DNA from 3 places in the Methylibium sp. Pch-M genome. Region 1 is predicted to be linked to each of the others. Evidence: predicted binding sites of a transcription regulator. Region 1 holds the regulator's gene; each other region holds the start of a gene.

Region 1 (4,772 bases):
CCTACGCGCGCACGGAGGAAGCCGAGGCGCAGCGCGCCAAGCTGGCGATCCAGGGCTTCGAGTCCAAGATCACCGAGCGCGAGCAATCGGGCCGGACGATGTACCGTGTGCGCGTCGGCCCGTTCGTGCAGCGCGCCGAGGCCGAGAAGGTGAAGGAAACGCTGGACGGCGCCGGCATGGTGTCGGCGCTGGTGCGGGTGCAGAAATGAACTTCGCGGCGTGGGGATGACTCCACCGCTGCGTCTGTCTGAACGCTGAAAGGATGCTCATGAACCGTCGTGACTTCACGACCCTGTCGCTGGCCACCACCTGCGTCGGCCTGCTGCCGGCCTTCGGCCACGCCCAGGGCGGTCCGGTCGAGGGCAAGGACTACGTGAAGCTGTCGCAGCGCCAGCCGACGCAGGACCCGAAGAAGCTCGAGGTCGTGGAGTTCTTCTGGTACGGCTGCCCGCACTGCCACGCCTTCGAGCCGATGCTCGAGGCCTGGGTCAAGAAGCTGCCGCCGGACATCACCTTCCGGCGCCTGCCGGTCGCCTTCCGCGAGGTGCCGTTCGTGCTGCACCAGAAGCTGTACTTCGCGATCGAGGCCCTGGGGCTGGTCGACACCCTGCACCGCAAGGTCTTCACCGCGATGCACGTCGAACGCAATCCGCTGAACACGCCCGAGGCGATCGGCGAGTTCGTGGCGAAGAATGGCGTCGACAAGGCCAAGTTCCTCGACGTGATGAACTCGTTCTCGGTGCAGACCAAGGCCCGCCAGGCCGCCGCGCTGTCGGCCGGCTACAAGATCGACGGCACGCCGGCGATCGGCATCAACGGGTCCTACTACACGTCGGGTTCTCTGGCCGGCAGCAACGACCGCGCGCTGGCGATCACCGACCACCTGATCGCCCAGATCCGCAAGAGCGGCTGACCCTCGTTTGGCGTCGACGCGACAGCGGCCGTCGGAGCGGCGGCCGGCCGTGGCAAGCGGTCGAACTCACCCTAGAATCGGCAGCAAGATTCATGCCGATTCCCTCCATGTCCGCTCCGACCCCCTATCCTGCATCGCGGTGCACCTTGCTGGCGCAGCCTGTTGGCCGGGCCGTCCTGGCGGTGCTGGGGCTGGCCCTGCTGCCGGCCTTCGCCGCCGAAAAGGCTGACCGCAGCCAGCCGCTGGCCTTCACCGCCGACTCGGCCCGGGTCGACGAGGTCAAGCAGTTGAACATCCTGTCGGGCAACGTCGAGATCACCAAGGGCAGCATCGTCATCCGCGCCGACCGCGTGGAGGTGCGCCAGAGTCCCGAGGGCTACCAGTCCGCGGTGGCGACCGGCTGGCCGAACAAGCGCGCCTACTTCCGCCAGAAGCGCGGCAGCAACGACGAGTACATCGAGGGCGAGGCCGAGCGCCTCGAGTACGACGGCCGCGGCGACACCGTGCGGCTCGTGAACCAGGCCGTGCTGCGGCGCTTCCGCGGCAGCACGCTGGCCGACGAGGTGGCCGGCAACACCATTTCCTACGACAACGTGACCGAGGTGTTCCAGGTGCTCGGCGGCCCGGCCTCCGCGGCCGCGCCGGGCCGGGTGCGCGGGGTGCTGACGCCGCGCGAGAACCCGGCCTCGGCGCCCAACTCCGGGGCGGGGACGCGGCCATGAACACGGCGATGGCGAGCCGCCTGGAGGCTCGCGGACTGCAGAAGAGCTACGGCGCCCGCAAGGTCGTCAAGGACGTGCACCTCGCCGTCGCGGCCGGCGAGGTGGTGGGCCTGCTGGGCCCGAACGGCGCCGGCAAGACCACCAGCTTCTACATGATCGTGGGCCTGGTGCGCGCCGACGCCGGCGAGATCCGCATCGACGGCGCGCCGATCGAGCGCCTGCCGATCCACCAGCGCTCGCGCCTCGGGCTGTCCTACCTGCCGCAGGAGGCCTCGATCTTCCGCAAGCTCACCGTCGAGGAGAACATCCGCGCGGTGCTGGAGCTGCAGTTCGACGAGCGCGGCAAGGCCTACACCAAGGCACGCATCGACGAGCTGCTCGACGGCCTGCTGCACGACCTGTCGATCGACAAGCTGCGCGACAGCCCGGCACCGGCCCTGTCGGGCGGCGAGCGGCGGCGCGTCGAGATCGCCCGCGCGCTGGCCACGCAGCCGCGCTTCATCCTGCTCGACGAGCCGTTCGCCGGCGTCGATCCGATCGCGGTGATCGAGATCCAGCGAATCATCGGCTTCCTCAAGAGCCGCGGCATCGGCGTGCTGATCACCGACCACAACGTGCGCGAGACCCTGGGCATCTGCCACCGCGCCTACATCATCAGCGAAGGACGCGTGCTGGCCGAAGGCACCCCCGAGCAGATCGTCGAGAACGCCGACGTCCGCAAGGTCTACCTCGGCGAGCACTTCAGGATGTGATGAAGCCTTCCCTGCAGGTCCGTTTTTCGCAGCATCTGGCGCTCACGCCGCAGCTGCAGCAGTCGATCCGGCTGCTGCAGCTTTCCACGCTCGAGCTTCACCAGGAAGTCGAGCAGATGCTGGAACAGAACCCCTTCCTCGAAGTGGAGGAGGATGCGCCGACGCCGTTCGACGCGCCGGTGGAGCGCGCCACGGTCTCCGAACGCCAGGCCGACGAGGCCTGGGAGGGCTCGGGGTCCGAGGCGGCCGCCGACCCCGAGCCGGTCGCGGTGGATGCGGCCGAGTTCGGCACCACCGAGCGCGAGGACTGGGAGAACGGTACCGAGCGCGAGGACTTCGACGGCATCCGCGAGACGCCCGGCAAGGCCGGCAACAACGACAGCGACGAGTTCGACCCCATGGAGCGCAGCAGCGCCGGGGTGAGCCTGCAGGACCACCTGCGCGACCAGTTGCGCGGCATGCGCCTGAGCGACGAGGACCGCGGCGCGGTGATGGTGCTGATCGAATCGCTCGACGAGGACGGCTACCTGGCCGACCCGCTGGAAGAGATCGCCCAGCGCCTGGCCGGCGACGAGGACGACATCGCGGTCGAGGAGCTGCTCGACCGCCTGCGCTGTGCGCTGAAGTGGCTGCACAACCTGGAGCCGCTGGGCGTGGGGGCGCGCGACCTGTCGGAGTGCCTGACGCTGCAGCTGCGGGCCGGACCGCGCTGCGAGGCGCAGATGATCGCGATCCTGATCTGCAAGTACCACCTCGAGCTGCTGGCGCGGCGCGACGGCAAGAAGCTGATGGCCGCCACCGGCGCCGACGAGGAGCTGCTGAAGGCCGCGCAGGCACTGATCGTGCGCTGCGAGCCCAAGCCCGGCCGGCCCTTCACCAAGGCCGAGGCCAACATCATCGTGCCCGATGTCATCGTGCAGAAGGCCGGCCGCGGCTGGCGCGTCGTGCTCAACCCCGACGTGATGCCCAAGCTCCGCATCAACGACCTCTACGCACAGGCCATCAAGCAGCAGCGCGGCGCGCGCACCGAATCGGGCGCGGGCCTGAGCTCGCGGCTGCAGGAGGCGCGCTGGTTCATGAAGAACATCCTGCAGCGCTTCGACACCATCCAGCGCGTGTCGCAGGCCATCGTCGAGCGGCAGAAGGCCTTCTTCAGCCATGGCGCGATCGCGATGAAGCCGCTGGTGCTGCGCGAGATCGCCGACGAACTGGGCCTGCACGAGTCGACCATCTCGCGCGTGACCACCGCCAAGTACATGTCCACGCCCTACGGCACCTTCGAGCTGAAGTACTTCTTCGGCTCCTCGCTCAACACCGAGGCCGGCGGCAACGCATCGAGCACCGCGGTGCGCGCGCTGATCAAGCAGCTGGTCAGCGCGGAGGACGCCAAGAAGCCGCTGTCGGACAGCCAGCTCAGCAGCATGCTGGAAGAGCAGGGCATCCAGGTGGCGCGCCGCACGGTGGCGAAGTACCGCGAGGCGCTGAAGATCGCGCCGGCCAACCTGCGGCGCACGATGATGTGACGACGAGGTCCCGGGCCCCACCGGCACCCAGGGCCTCGCGCGGCGTCGACCGACGCGCGGGCGCAACCCTCGAACCCCTCTGCACGCATGAACGCCGTCCTCCCGCCCGACGCCCCGCCGTCCTCGTTGTTCCTCCCCTGCGCGGCCGGCGTCGAGGCGCTGCTCGCCGACGAGGTGGCCCGGCTGCTGCCGGGCGCGGCGGCACGGACGCAGCGCGGCGGCGTGTTGGTGCACGGCGGCCCGCGCGAGGCGATGGCGCTCAACCTCGGCAGCCGGCTCGCCCAGCGCGTGCTGTGGCAGGTGGCCGATGCGCCCTACCGCAGCGAGGACGACCTGTACGCGCTGGCCCGCAGCCCGCGCTGGCCCGACTGGATCACCCCCAAACAGACTCTGAAGGTCGACGTGACGGCCCAGCGCGCGCCGCTCAAGAGCCTGAACTTCGCCGCGCTGCGCATCAAGGACGGCGTGTGCGACGCGATGCGCGACGCCCTCGGCGCGCGACCCAGCGTCGACACCCGCCGCCCCGACCTGCCGCTGCTGCTGCACCTGGCGCCCGAGCACGCCACGCTGTACGTCGACACCTCGGGCGAGGCGCTGTTCAAGCGCGGCTGGCGCGAGGACCAGGGCGAGGCGCCGCTGAAGGAGACGCTGGCCGCCGCGATGCTGGCCGCCGCCGGCTGGCAGGGCCGCGAGGCCGACGGCCCGCTGCTCGACCCGGTGTGCGGCTCCGGCACGATCGCGATCGAGGCGGCGCAGATCGCCTGTGGCATCGCTCCCGGCTCGCTGCGGCGCTTCGCCTTCGAGCGCCTCGGGCCGTTCCGCGATGCCGGCAGCCAGCGTCTGTGGCGCGAGCTGCGCGAGG
Region 2 (4,772 bases), 660 kb from region 1:
CTACCGCAAGGGCCTGGCGCGCGGCGAGGTCGACCTGGTGATCGGCAACTGGCTGCGGCCACCGGCCGAGCTGCACCTGGGCCGCCTGCTGTCCGACGAGATCGTCTGCCTGGTCGCCGAGGACCACCCGGCCGTGAAGAGCCCGCGCAGCTGGACCGCCGAGCGCTACCTGGCCAGCGAGCACATCGCGCCGACGCCGCTGCATCCTGGCGCGCGCGGTGTGATCGACGAGCACCTCGACGCGCTGGGTCTGGCGCGCGACATCGTGGTGCGCAGCCCCTACTTCGGCCTGGGGCCGCAGATGGTGGCGCACTCGCGGCTGGTGCTCACCACCGGCCGGCTGTTCTGCAGCCGCTACGTCGGTCAGCTGCCGGGCCTGCGCATCGTGCGCTGCCCGGTGCCGTTCCCGGCGCTGGTCTACTACCAGCTCTGGCACGAGCTGAGCCACCAGTCGGCCGCCGGCCGCTGGCTGCGCGGCGTGATGCGCGACGTGGCGCGCGGCCTGCCGAAGCCGGGTGCCGCGGTCCCGCGCGCCGGCGCTCACTGATGACCACGCAAGGGAGCACCGCATGAGCCAACGGCTGGCCCTGTTCGGCGACCTGCTCGACATCGAGGCCGACCCTGGCTTCGCCGCCCCCGGCGACGCCGCCGGCGTGCGCTACCGGCCCGACCACTGGCTGCTGGTGGAGGATGGCCGCATCGTCGGCGCCGAGCCGGCCCGCGCCGGCAGCGGCCCCGACGCCAGCTGGCAGCGCGTGGACCACGCCGGGCGGCTGATCACGCCGGGCTTCATCGACACCCATGTGCACTGCCCGCAGCTCGACGTGATCGCGAGCTACGGCACCGCGCTGCTCGAGTGGCTGAACACCTACACCTTCCCTGCCGAGCTGCGCTATGCCGATCCGCTGGTGGCGGCCAGCGGCGCCGAGCGCTTCGTCGATGCGCTGCTGGCGCACGGCACCACTGCGGCGGTGGTGTTCCCGACCGTCCACAAGGGCGCGACCGAGGCGCTGTTCACCTCGGCCCGCTCGCGCGGCATGCGGCTGGTGGCCGGCAAGGTGCTGATGGACCGCCATGCGCCCGACGGCCTGCGCGACGACGTGCTGCAGGCCGAGCGCGATTGCGCCGATCTGATCGCGCGCTGGCACGGCAACGGCCGCCTGTCGTATGCCGTGACGGTGCGCTTCGCGGCCACCAGCACGCCCGAACAGCTGGCGATGACCGGTCGGCTGTGCCGCGAACACCCGGGCGTCTACCTGCAGACCCACGTGGCCGAGAACACCGACGAGGTGCGCTGGATCGCCGAGCTGTTCCCCGAGGCGCGCAGCTACCTCGACGTCTACCACCGCCACGGCCTGCTGCACGAGCGCGCGGTGCTCGCGCACGGCATCTGGCTCGACGACACCGACCGCGCGCTGCTGCGCGACACCGGCGCGCAGATCGCCTTCTGCCCGTCGAGCAACCTGTTCCTCGGCAGCGGGCTGTTCGACTGGCAGGCCGCGGTCGACACCGGCTACCGCGTGTCGATGGCCAGCGACGTGGGCGGCGGCACCAGCCTGTCGATGCTGCGCACGCTGGCCGACGCCTACAAGGTGCAGGCGCTGCGCGGCGTGAAGCTGAGCGCCTGGAAGGCGCTGCATGCGGCCACGCGCGGCGCCGCCGAGGCGCTGGGCCTGGCGCACGAGATCGGGCAGCTCGGCGCCGGCGCGCTGGCCGACCTGGCGGTGTGGGACTGGGCCGTGGGCCCGGTGGCGACGCACCGCGACGCGGTGGCGCGCCGCGGCCGTGCCGGCGTGTCGCCGCTGGCCGCGCTGCACGAGCGCGTGTTCGCCTGGATGACGCTGGGCGACGAGCGCAACCTCGTCGCCACCTACGTGGCCGGCAGCTGCCGCCACGAACGCGGCTGAACGCGGGCGCGGCGCCTGCGTCGCCGTTGGGCGGTTCGTTCCGGCGTGGGATTCAACATGGTGCACAAACTGGTATACAAAAAGGACGATGCCTCTTTTGGTGGCATCGGGGCCGGCGGAGCGGCCTTTCCTTCTGGTACGGAAGTTGCGCAAGGACGGAGCGAGTCCGGAAGTCGCGCCGCGTTGGGCGGAGAGCGACCGAGGCTGCTCCGCTCACCGACGCCCCACCACTCCTCCGAAGGATCATGATGAACCCGACCTGCAAGACCGCCCTGGCGCTCGCGCTCGCCGCCACGAGCCTCACGAGCCTCGCCGCCGACTGGAGCGATACCGCGATCAGCGTGCGCTACGGCACCCAGTTCGCCGAGCCCTACAACAACAACCCGGACGGTTCGCGCAACGACATCACCAAGACGATCGTCGGCCTCACGCACGTGAGCGGCTACAAGTACGGCGTGAACTTCTTCAACGCCGACCTGCTGCTCTCGGACCGCAACGACCCGGGCGACGGCACGCCCGGCGCCTCCGGCGCGCAGGAGGTCTACATCGTCTACCGCCACCTGCTCGACATCGGCAAGGTGATGGGCAAGGACCTCAAGGTCGGCCCGGTGCGCGGCTTCGGCTTCACCGCCGGCTTCGACTGGAACACCAAGAACGACGGCTATGCCTCGAAGAAGCGCATGTTCGTGTTCGGCCCCACGGTGATGTTCGACGTGCCGGGCTTCGCCAATCTCTCGCTGCTGGCCTTCAAGGAAAGCAACTCGCCCAAGGGCATCGCCGACCGCTACACCTACGACACCCACCCGGCGCTGGCGGCGGAGTGGGGCATCCCGATCGGGAGCCTGCCGCTGGCCTTCGAGGGCTACGCGCTCTACATCGGCGACAAGGGCACCAACGAGTTCGGCGGCCCGACCAAGCCCGAGACCCACGTCGACATGAAGCTGATGCTCGACGTCGGCCTGCTGGCGGGCGCTCCCAAGGGCACCTTCAAGGTCGGCATCGCCTACGAGTACTGGAAGAACAAGTTCGGCAACCCGACCGAGACCCCGGGGGCCGGCGAGGGCGCGACCGCGCGCACGCCGATGATCCGCGCCGAGTACCACTTCTGAGCGTCGCCGCATCCGCTCCCTCGTCCATGCTCCGCCTCGAACTCCTCGGCATCACCAAGCAGTACCCGTCGGTCCGCGCGAACGACGGCGTGAACCTGCGTGTGGCGCCCGGGCAGATCCACGCGGTGCTGGGCGAGAACGGGGCGGGCAAGTCCACGCTGATGAAGATCATCTACGGCGCGGTGCGGCCCGACGCCGGCGAGATGATCTGGGACGGCCGCCAGGTGCAGATCGCGAGCCCGGCGCAGGCGCGCCAGCTCGGCATCAGCATGGTCTACCAGCACTTCAGCCTGTTCGACACGCTGACCGCCGCCGAGAACGTGTGGCTCGGCCTCGACAAGAGCCTGTCGCTGGCCGAGGTGACGGCGCGCATCGTGCAGGTCTCCAAGGTCTACGGTCTCGAGGTCGACCCGTCGCGGCCGGTGCACTCGCTGTCGGTCGGCGAGCGCCAGCGCGTCGAGATCGTGCGTGCGTTGCTCACCGATCCCAAGCTGCTGATCCTCGACGAGCCGACCTCCGTGCTGACGCCGCAGGCCGTCGAGACCCTGTTCGTCACGCTGCGCCAGCTCGCCGAGCGCGGCTGCTCCATCCTCTACATCAGCCACAAGCTCGACGAGATCCGCGCGCTGTGCCACCACTGCACGGTGCTGCGCGGCGGCAAGGTCACCGGCGAGGTCGACCCGCGCACCGTCGGCAATGCCGAGCTGTCGCGGCTGATGATCGGCGCCGAGCCGCCGAAGCTGCAGCACATCCAGGCGCGCCTCGGCGACGTGGCGCTGCAGGTGAGCGGCCTGACGCTCGCGAAGCAGTCGCCGTTCGGCACCGATCTGAAGGACATCGGCTTCGAGGTGAGGGCCGGCGAGATCGTCGGCGTGGCCGGCGTCTCGGGCAACGGCCAGCAGGAGCTGATGGCCGCGCTGTCGGGCGAGGACGCACGCGCGCCGGCCGGCGCGCTGAGCCTGTTCGGCCACGACATCGGCCGGCAGCCGCCGCGCGCGCGCCGCGCGCTGGGCCTGCACTTCGTCCCCGAGGAGCGGCTGGGGCGCGGCGCGGTGCCGACGCTGTCGCTGGCCGCGAACACGCTGCTGACGCGCACCGAGGCGGTGGGCCGCGGCGGCTGGCTGCGCATGGCCCAGGTGCAGCGCCTGGCCGCGGCGCTGATCGCGGCCTTCAACGTCAAGGCCGGCGGGCCGAAGGCGGCCGCGAAGAGCCTGTCGGGCGGCAACCTGCAGAAGTTCATCGTCGGCCGCGAGATCGACGCGCGGCCGAAGCTGCTGATCGTCTCGCAGCCGACCTGGGGCGTGGACGTCGGCGCGGCCGCGCAGATCCGCGGCGCGCTGCTGAAGCTGCGCGACGAGGGCTGCGCGGTGCTGGTGGTCAGCGAGGAGCTCGACGAGCTGTTCGAGATCAGCGACCGCCTGCTCGTCATCGCCCAGGGCCGCGTGAGCCCGAGCGTGCCGACGATGCGCACGACGGTCGAGATGATCGGCGAGTGGATGAGCGGCCTGTGGCCGAAGGCCGCTGCCGGCGAGGCGCTGCGCCATGCTTAAGCTCGAGGCCCGGGCCCAGCCCTCGCAGGCGATGGCGCTCGCCTCGCCGCTGATCGCACTGGCGCTCACGGTGCTGCTGGCCGCACTGCTGTTCGTCGCGCTCGGCAAGGACCCGCTGAAGGGCCTGGGCATCTTCTTCGTCGAGCCGTTGAACGGCCTGCGCTCGGTGTCGGAGGTGCTGCTGAAGGCCACGCCGCTGATCCTGT
Region 3 (4,772 bases), 1.1 Mb from region 1:
CTCCAGCAGCGGTGCGGGTAGACGTAGCCGTTCTCCTGGTCGAACAGCATGTTGGTCTCGCCCGGCACGCTCTTGCGCTCGTACCACTTCCAGAAATCGCCGAACTCCGCGTACCAGCCCGGGTACTTGTGCTCGAACCACTCGAAGTCCTTCTCGGTCTGGGCTTCGATGCGCCAGAAGTTGGCGGGCCAGCCGACCGCGAAGAACTGCGCGACCTTGTGCACGTAGTTCTTCTTGACCAGGCGGTCCCACGCGGCGGAGACGTCGTCGTGGTGGATCTTGACGCCGTACTTCTCGAGCGGGAGCAGGTAGGTGCGGTAGTAGTCCTCGTAGATCCAGCGGTGCCAGAGCTCGGCGTAGGACTCCTTGTTCTTGCTGCGGTCGGTGGTGCCGTACTCGATGATCGTGCCGATGGCGGCATCGACGATGGCGTGGTTCTGCCAGAACGCGTAGCGGATGTCGCGCTCGAGCAGCAGGTGGTTGTCGGGGTCGTTGACCACCGACATCAGCAGCGAGTGGCCGTTGCCGATGTGGCGCGACTCGTCCGACTGCACCGACAGGAACACCGACGACAGCGCGTAGTCGCCGTTGCGGGCGGCTTCCGACGGCATCGCGACGAACAGCGTGTTGGTGAAGCCGGTCTCGGCGACGACCTGCAGGTAGATGTTCGCGGCCGTCAGCGCGTCACCGGTCAGGAAGCCTTCGGCGAACTGGCGGCCGATGGTGGTGGCGTAGCACTTGCCGAACGCGGCCTCGGTGATGTCGAAACCGGCCGGGTCGATGTAGTTCTCCATGTACCACTTCTTCAGGTTCATCTGAATCGTGGAATGGCGGAACTCGTCGACCATCTGCATCGTGAAGCCGGTGCGCAGTTCCTCGCCCGGGGCGAGGCGGCCGAGCATGGACATCGAGCGCGCTGCCGAGATCTCGGGGAAGGGGATGATCGCCAGGAACAGCTTCATCCATTCGACCCAGCGCGGCTTGGTGTTGCGGAACATGTCGCCGCGCAGCGCCGCGTCGAGCGCGCCGTACACGCGGTTGTCCTTCTCCTCCTGCATCGGGAAGTAGGAGCGCAGCACCTGCTTCATCGGGTCGCGCGGGGCCTTGCCGATCTTGTAATCGGTCGGGAAGGTCATCGCTTCCTGGACATAGCTGGGCTGCCATCCGAGGTCGGCGATGCGCCGAGCCGCCTCGGCCACGCTGATCCCTTTCTGGGACGTGATCTTGTTGAGCGTCAAACCTGCTGACATGAAGGTCTCCTTTACTGCTGATCCGTTCGGACCGGTTTGCTGTGCGTCGAGGCCGCGCGGTCGTGCCGCCGACCTGTCCTTGGGCCAGGGCCCCTCCTCTCCATAGCGATCGCTGTGCCACTGCTCGCAATCCCTAGCGAGTTGCCCTTCTTCCCGGGAGAAGCCACGAACGGAGCGCGCATCACGATCGCGCGGCCGTTTCGTTCTGGGTCAGGGACGACCGCCGTGCGTCCGAGCGTGAGACGCGCCGCCATCAGGGTCGTGCGACGCCCGAGCTCGCGAAACGGGATGGCGTTGCGCACGGGGCACCCTCAGGCGGCGGCCACCACACCGGCCGGCGCATCGGCCGCCTTGTCGCTGCCGTCGGGCGCCGCGTGCTGGGCGACGAAGCGGGCGGCGAGCACCAGCGTGCCGATGGCGAAGTCGCGGCCGTGGGCCGTGCTCATCTCGTTCGCGATCTCGGCGATCTGCTGGAAGTAGTTGTCCTTCGATTGCGTCTCTTGGTCGTTCATGTCGATCTCTCCTTCTCTGATGTCGGCCGCGCCGCCGCGGACCGGTGGTGGCTGAACACGGGGTCGGGCAGTTCGATCCAGCCCAGCCACCCGTCCTGCGTGCCGAACGCCAGTCGCTCGCCGTCGGGCGACCAGGCCAGCGCCGAGGGCGCGCCGCCGCCTGCGCCCTTGAGCAGCAGGAAGCTGTCGCTGCCGGGCTGGCACAGCGTGACGGCCCCGCTGTGGTAGCCCGCGGCGATCACGGGGTAGCGCGGGTGACAGGCGACGCTGGTGACCGGCGCCTTGCTCTGGATGCCGCACTCGCGCGGCGCCTGCGAGGCGCCGGGCCGCGCGAAATCCCAGCACACCGGCCGCAGCGCACCGCTGGTGGCCAGTTGCGTCCCATCGGGCGTGAACGCCAGCGACAGCGGCTGGCCCGGGTAGCCGGCCATCTCCATATCGCCGCCGTCCTGCACGCGCCAGCCGTGCAGCGCGTTCTCCTGCATGCCGGTGACCACGTAGCGTCCGTCCGGGCTCCATGCGATCGCGCGGTGGTAGCCCGGCCACGCCAGGCGTCGCGGCAGCGCGGCCTCGTGCCACAGCGTCACGCCACCGGAATGCGCAACGCCGAGCGTGCGCCCGTCGGGACAGAAGGCGATCGCCGTGGCCGACGCCGGCAGCTCGATCTCGTCGGTCCCGCCATGGCGCAGGCGCGCCACGCGCTTGCCGCCGGCATAGACCACGTCGCCCGATCGCCCGCAGGCCACGGCATCGATCCACAGGCCCTGCATGCGCGCCAGCTCCTCGGGTTCGGCACCCGGCCGCACGCGCATCACGCGGCCATCGTCGCCGCCGGTCACGAAGCTGCCGTCGCCATCGGAGGCGAGCGCGTGGCAGCTTCCCGCATGTGCGGTCACGACGGTCGGCGCCACCGCCGGCGCATCGGCCGGCACCAGGCTCGCACCGCCGCCCCGACGCGCTTCGAGGCGCGGGCCCTGGGGCCAGCGCACATCGGCGAACGCCACGCGGCCGTCCCCCATCGCGCAGGCCGCGGTGCGGCCGTCGTGACTCCAGGAGATCGAGACGACCGGGGCCTTCATGTCCCATTGCGTGCCCAGCACGTCGAGCAGAGGCGGGTTCATGGCAGGCTCCTCCGGCGCGGTGTCGACGGCATCACGGCGTCACCTCGACTTGCGCAAGGCACGCCTCCAACTGCTCGCGCAGTGCGATCGCGCTCAGGTCTCGACCGATGAACACCAGCCGCGACCCCCTCGGCTCGCCGGCCTTCCAGGCGCGGTCCATGCCGCTGTCGACCGTCATGTGCACGGTCTGGAAGACGAAGCGCTTCTCGCTGCCGCGCAGCGAGACGATGCCCTTGCCGCGCAGCAGGTGCTCGCCGTTCTCGCGAACGAAGCGCAGCAGCCAGCCGACGAACAGGCTCGGGTCGAACGCCTGCTCGATGCTCAGCGACACGCAGCGCAGGCCGTCGCCGTGCCGGCCCTCCTCGACCTCGACGTAGGCATGCGGCACGCGGCCGATGCGGCCGCGCTGGATCTGCAGCGGCGGCACCCGCAGGCGAGAGAGGTCGAAGGCCCCGCGGCCGATCAGGCGGTCGAGCTCGATGTCGCCTCGCTCGCAGCGGACCACCTCGGCGGTCGGGTTCACGCGCTCCACGGCGATCTCGGAGACGGCCAGCTCGTCGGCCTTCGCGAGATCGCACTTGTTCAGCAACACCAGGTCGGCCTGCGCCAGTTGCGCGCCGGCCTCCGGTGCGGCCTGCAGTTGCCTCGCGAGGTGGCGCGCATCGGCCACGCAGATCACGCTGTCCGGCTGGGTGTGCTGGCGCAGGAAGTCGTCGAAGTGCAGCGTCTGGATGACAGGCGCCGGGTCGGCCAGGCCGCTGGTCTCGATGACGATGCCGTCGAAGCGCCCCGGCCGGCGGATGAGGCCGCTCATGACGCGGATGAGGTCGCCGCGCACCCGGCAGCAGACGCAGCCGTTGTTCAGCTCGTGCACCTCCTCCTCGGCGCCGACGACCAGCGAGCCGTCGATGCCGAGTTCGCCGAACTCGTTGACGATGACGGCGTAGCGCTTGCCGGCCGCGCCCTGCAGGATGCGATTGAGCAGGGTCGTCTTGCCGGCACCGAGGAAGCCGGTGATCACGGTGACTGGAATTCTCGAATTCATGCTGCGGTCCTTTGGTCTGCCGCGGTTCGGGGCTGCGCACCCGCCTGCCACGGTCTTCGTGTCCATCCCCGATCGCCCGCGATGCGGTCCGAGGGTCGCCCCCAATGCGCAATCGCTATGCCATCCGCGGCGTGCCCCGGCGAACGCGAGATAAGTGCTTGATCGATTTCAGGATTCACGGCGCCCCCCGCGGTTTTCACCTAGGCATCGGCGCGCCCATCTGTCGCGTTTTCGGACACTCGGTCAGGTCACCTTCCGCGGGCCGATCGAAGGTGCTTTCCCTAGTAATTAACGGACCACCACCTGCTCGAGGAATGGCGCTGGAAAACTCGTCTCGCGTCGTGCGGCGATTCGCACGAAACGACGAAGGAGACACATCCATGAAGACCATCGCTATTTCGCTGATCGTGCCGACCGGGAACTGCACCGAAGAAGACGGACGCGTCCCGAAGCTCGATCTGCCGCTGTCGCGGCGCGAGCTGCTGAAGGGCTCCGGCGTGCTGATGGGCACGCTCGCGACCGGCACCCTGCTCGCGACCCTGGCCCCATCGCCCGTGTGGGCCGTGGCCATGAACAAGCTCGGCGACGCGGAAGGCCGCACGCTGCTGACGCTGGGCCGCGTGCTGTACCCGCACAAGAAGCTCGACGACGCCGTCTACGCCTTGCTCGTCAAGGACCTCGACGCCAAGGCGAGCGCCGACCCGAAGGTCGCCAAGCTGCTGAAGGACGGCGTCGCGAACCTCGATCGACTCGCCGGCGGCCGCTTCGAGAAGGCCACGCCGGAGAAGCAGCTCGAGATCGTGCGCTCGATCGAGAAGACGCCGTTCTTCGCCACGGTGCGCGG

The links. The regulator sigma-54, encoded in region 1, starts transcription at its own class of promoters, with help from an activator protein. The targets are predictions, from matches to a motif close to TGGCANGNAANCTGCTTT.
Region 2: the regulator sigma-54 is predicted to act here: its motif matches at 1,966-1,983, upstream of C1M51_RS13220 (outer envelope protein).
Region 3: the regulator sigma-54 is predicted to act here: its motif matches at 1,353-1,370, upstream of C1M51_RS04535 (aromatic/alkene/methane monooxygenase hydroxylase/oxygenase subunit alpha).

The regions. Positions count from the first base shown of each region.
Region 1 is NZ_CP029606.1:2,068,588-2,073,359, reverse strand. Features, by position in the region: gene C1M51_RS10010 (SPOR domain-containing protein) at 1-209, shown strand, start outside; gene C1M51_RS10005 (thiol:disulfide interchange protein DsbA/DsbL) at 269-913, shown strand; gene lptA (lipopolysaccharide transport periplasmic protein LptA) at 1,021-1,635, shown strand; gene lptB (LPS export ABC transporter ATP-binding protein) at 1,632-2,387, shown strand; gene C1M51_RS09990 (RNA polymerase factor sigma-54) at 2,387-3,910, shown strand; gene C1M51_RS09985 (class I SAM-dependent RNA methyltransferase) at 3,998-4,772, shown strand, end outside.
Region 2 is NZ_CP029606.1:2,724,251-2,729,022, forward strand. Features, by position in the region: gene C1M51_RS13210 (LysR family transcriptional regulator) at 1-547, shown strand, start outside; gene guaD (guanine deaminase) at 570-1,907, shown strand; gene C1M51_RS13220 (outer envelope protein) at 2,156-3,016, shown strand; gene C1M51_RS13225 (ABC transporter ATP-binding protein) at 3,043-4,566, shown strand; gene C1M51_RS13230 (ABC transporter permease) at 4,559-4,772, shown strand, end outside.
Region 3 is NZ_CP029606.1:965,927-970,698, forward strand. Features, by position in the region: gene C1M51_RS04535 (aromatic/alkene/methane monooxygenase hydroxylase/oxygenase subunit alpha) at 1-1,250, opposite strand, end outside; gene C1M51_RS04540 (hypothetical protein) at 1,562-1,762, opposite strand; gene C1M51_RS04545 (WD40 repeat domain-containing protein) at 1,759-2,883, opposite strand; gene C1M51_RS04550 (GTP-binding protein) at 2,915-3,928, opposite strand; gene C1M51_RS04555 (twin-arginine translocation signal domain-containing protein) at 4,309-4,772, shown strand, end outside.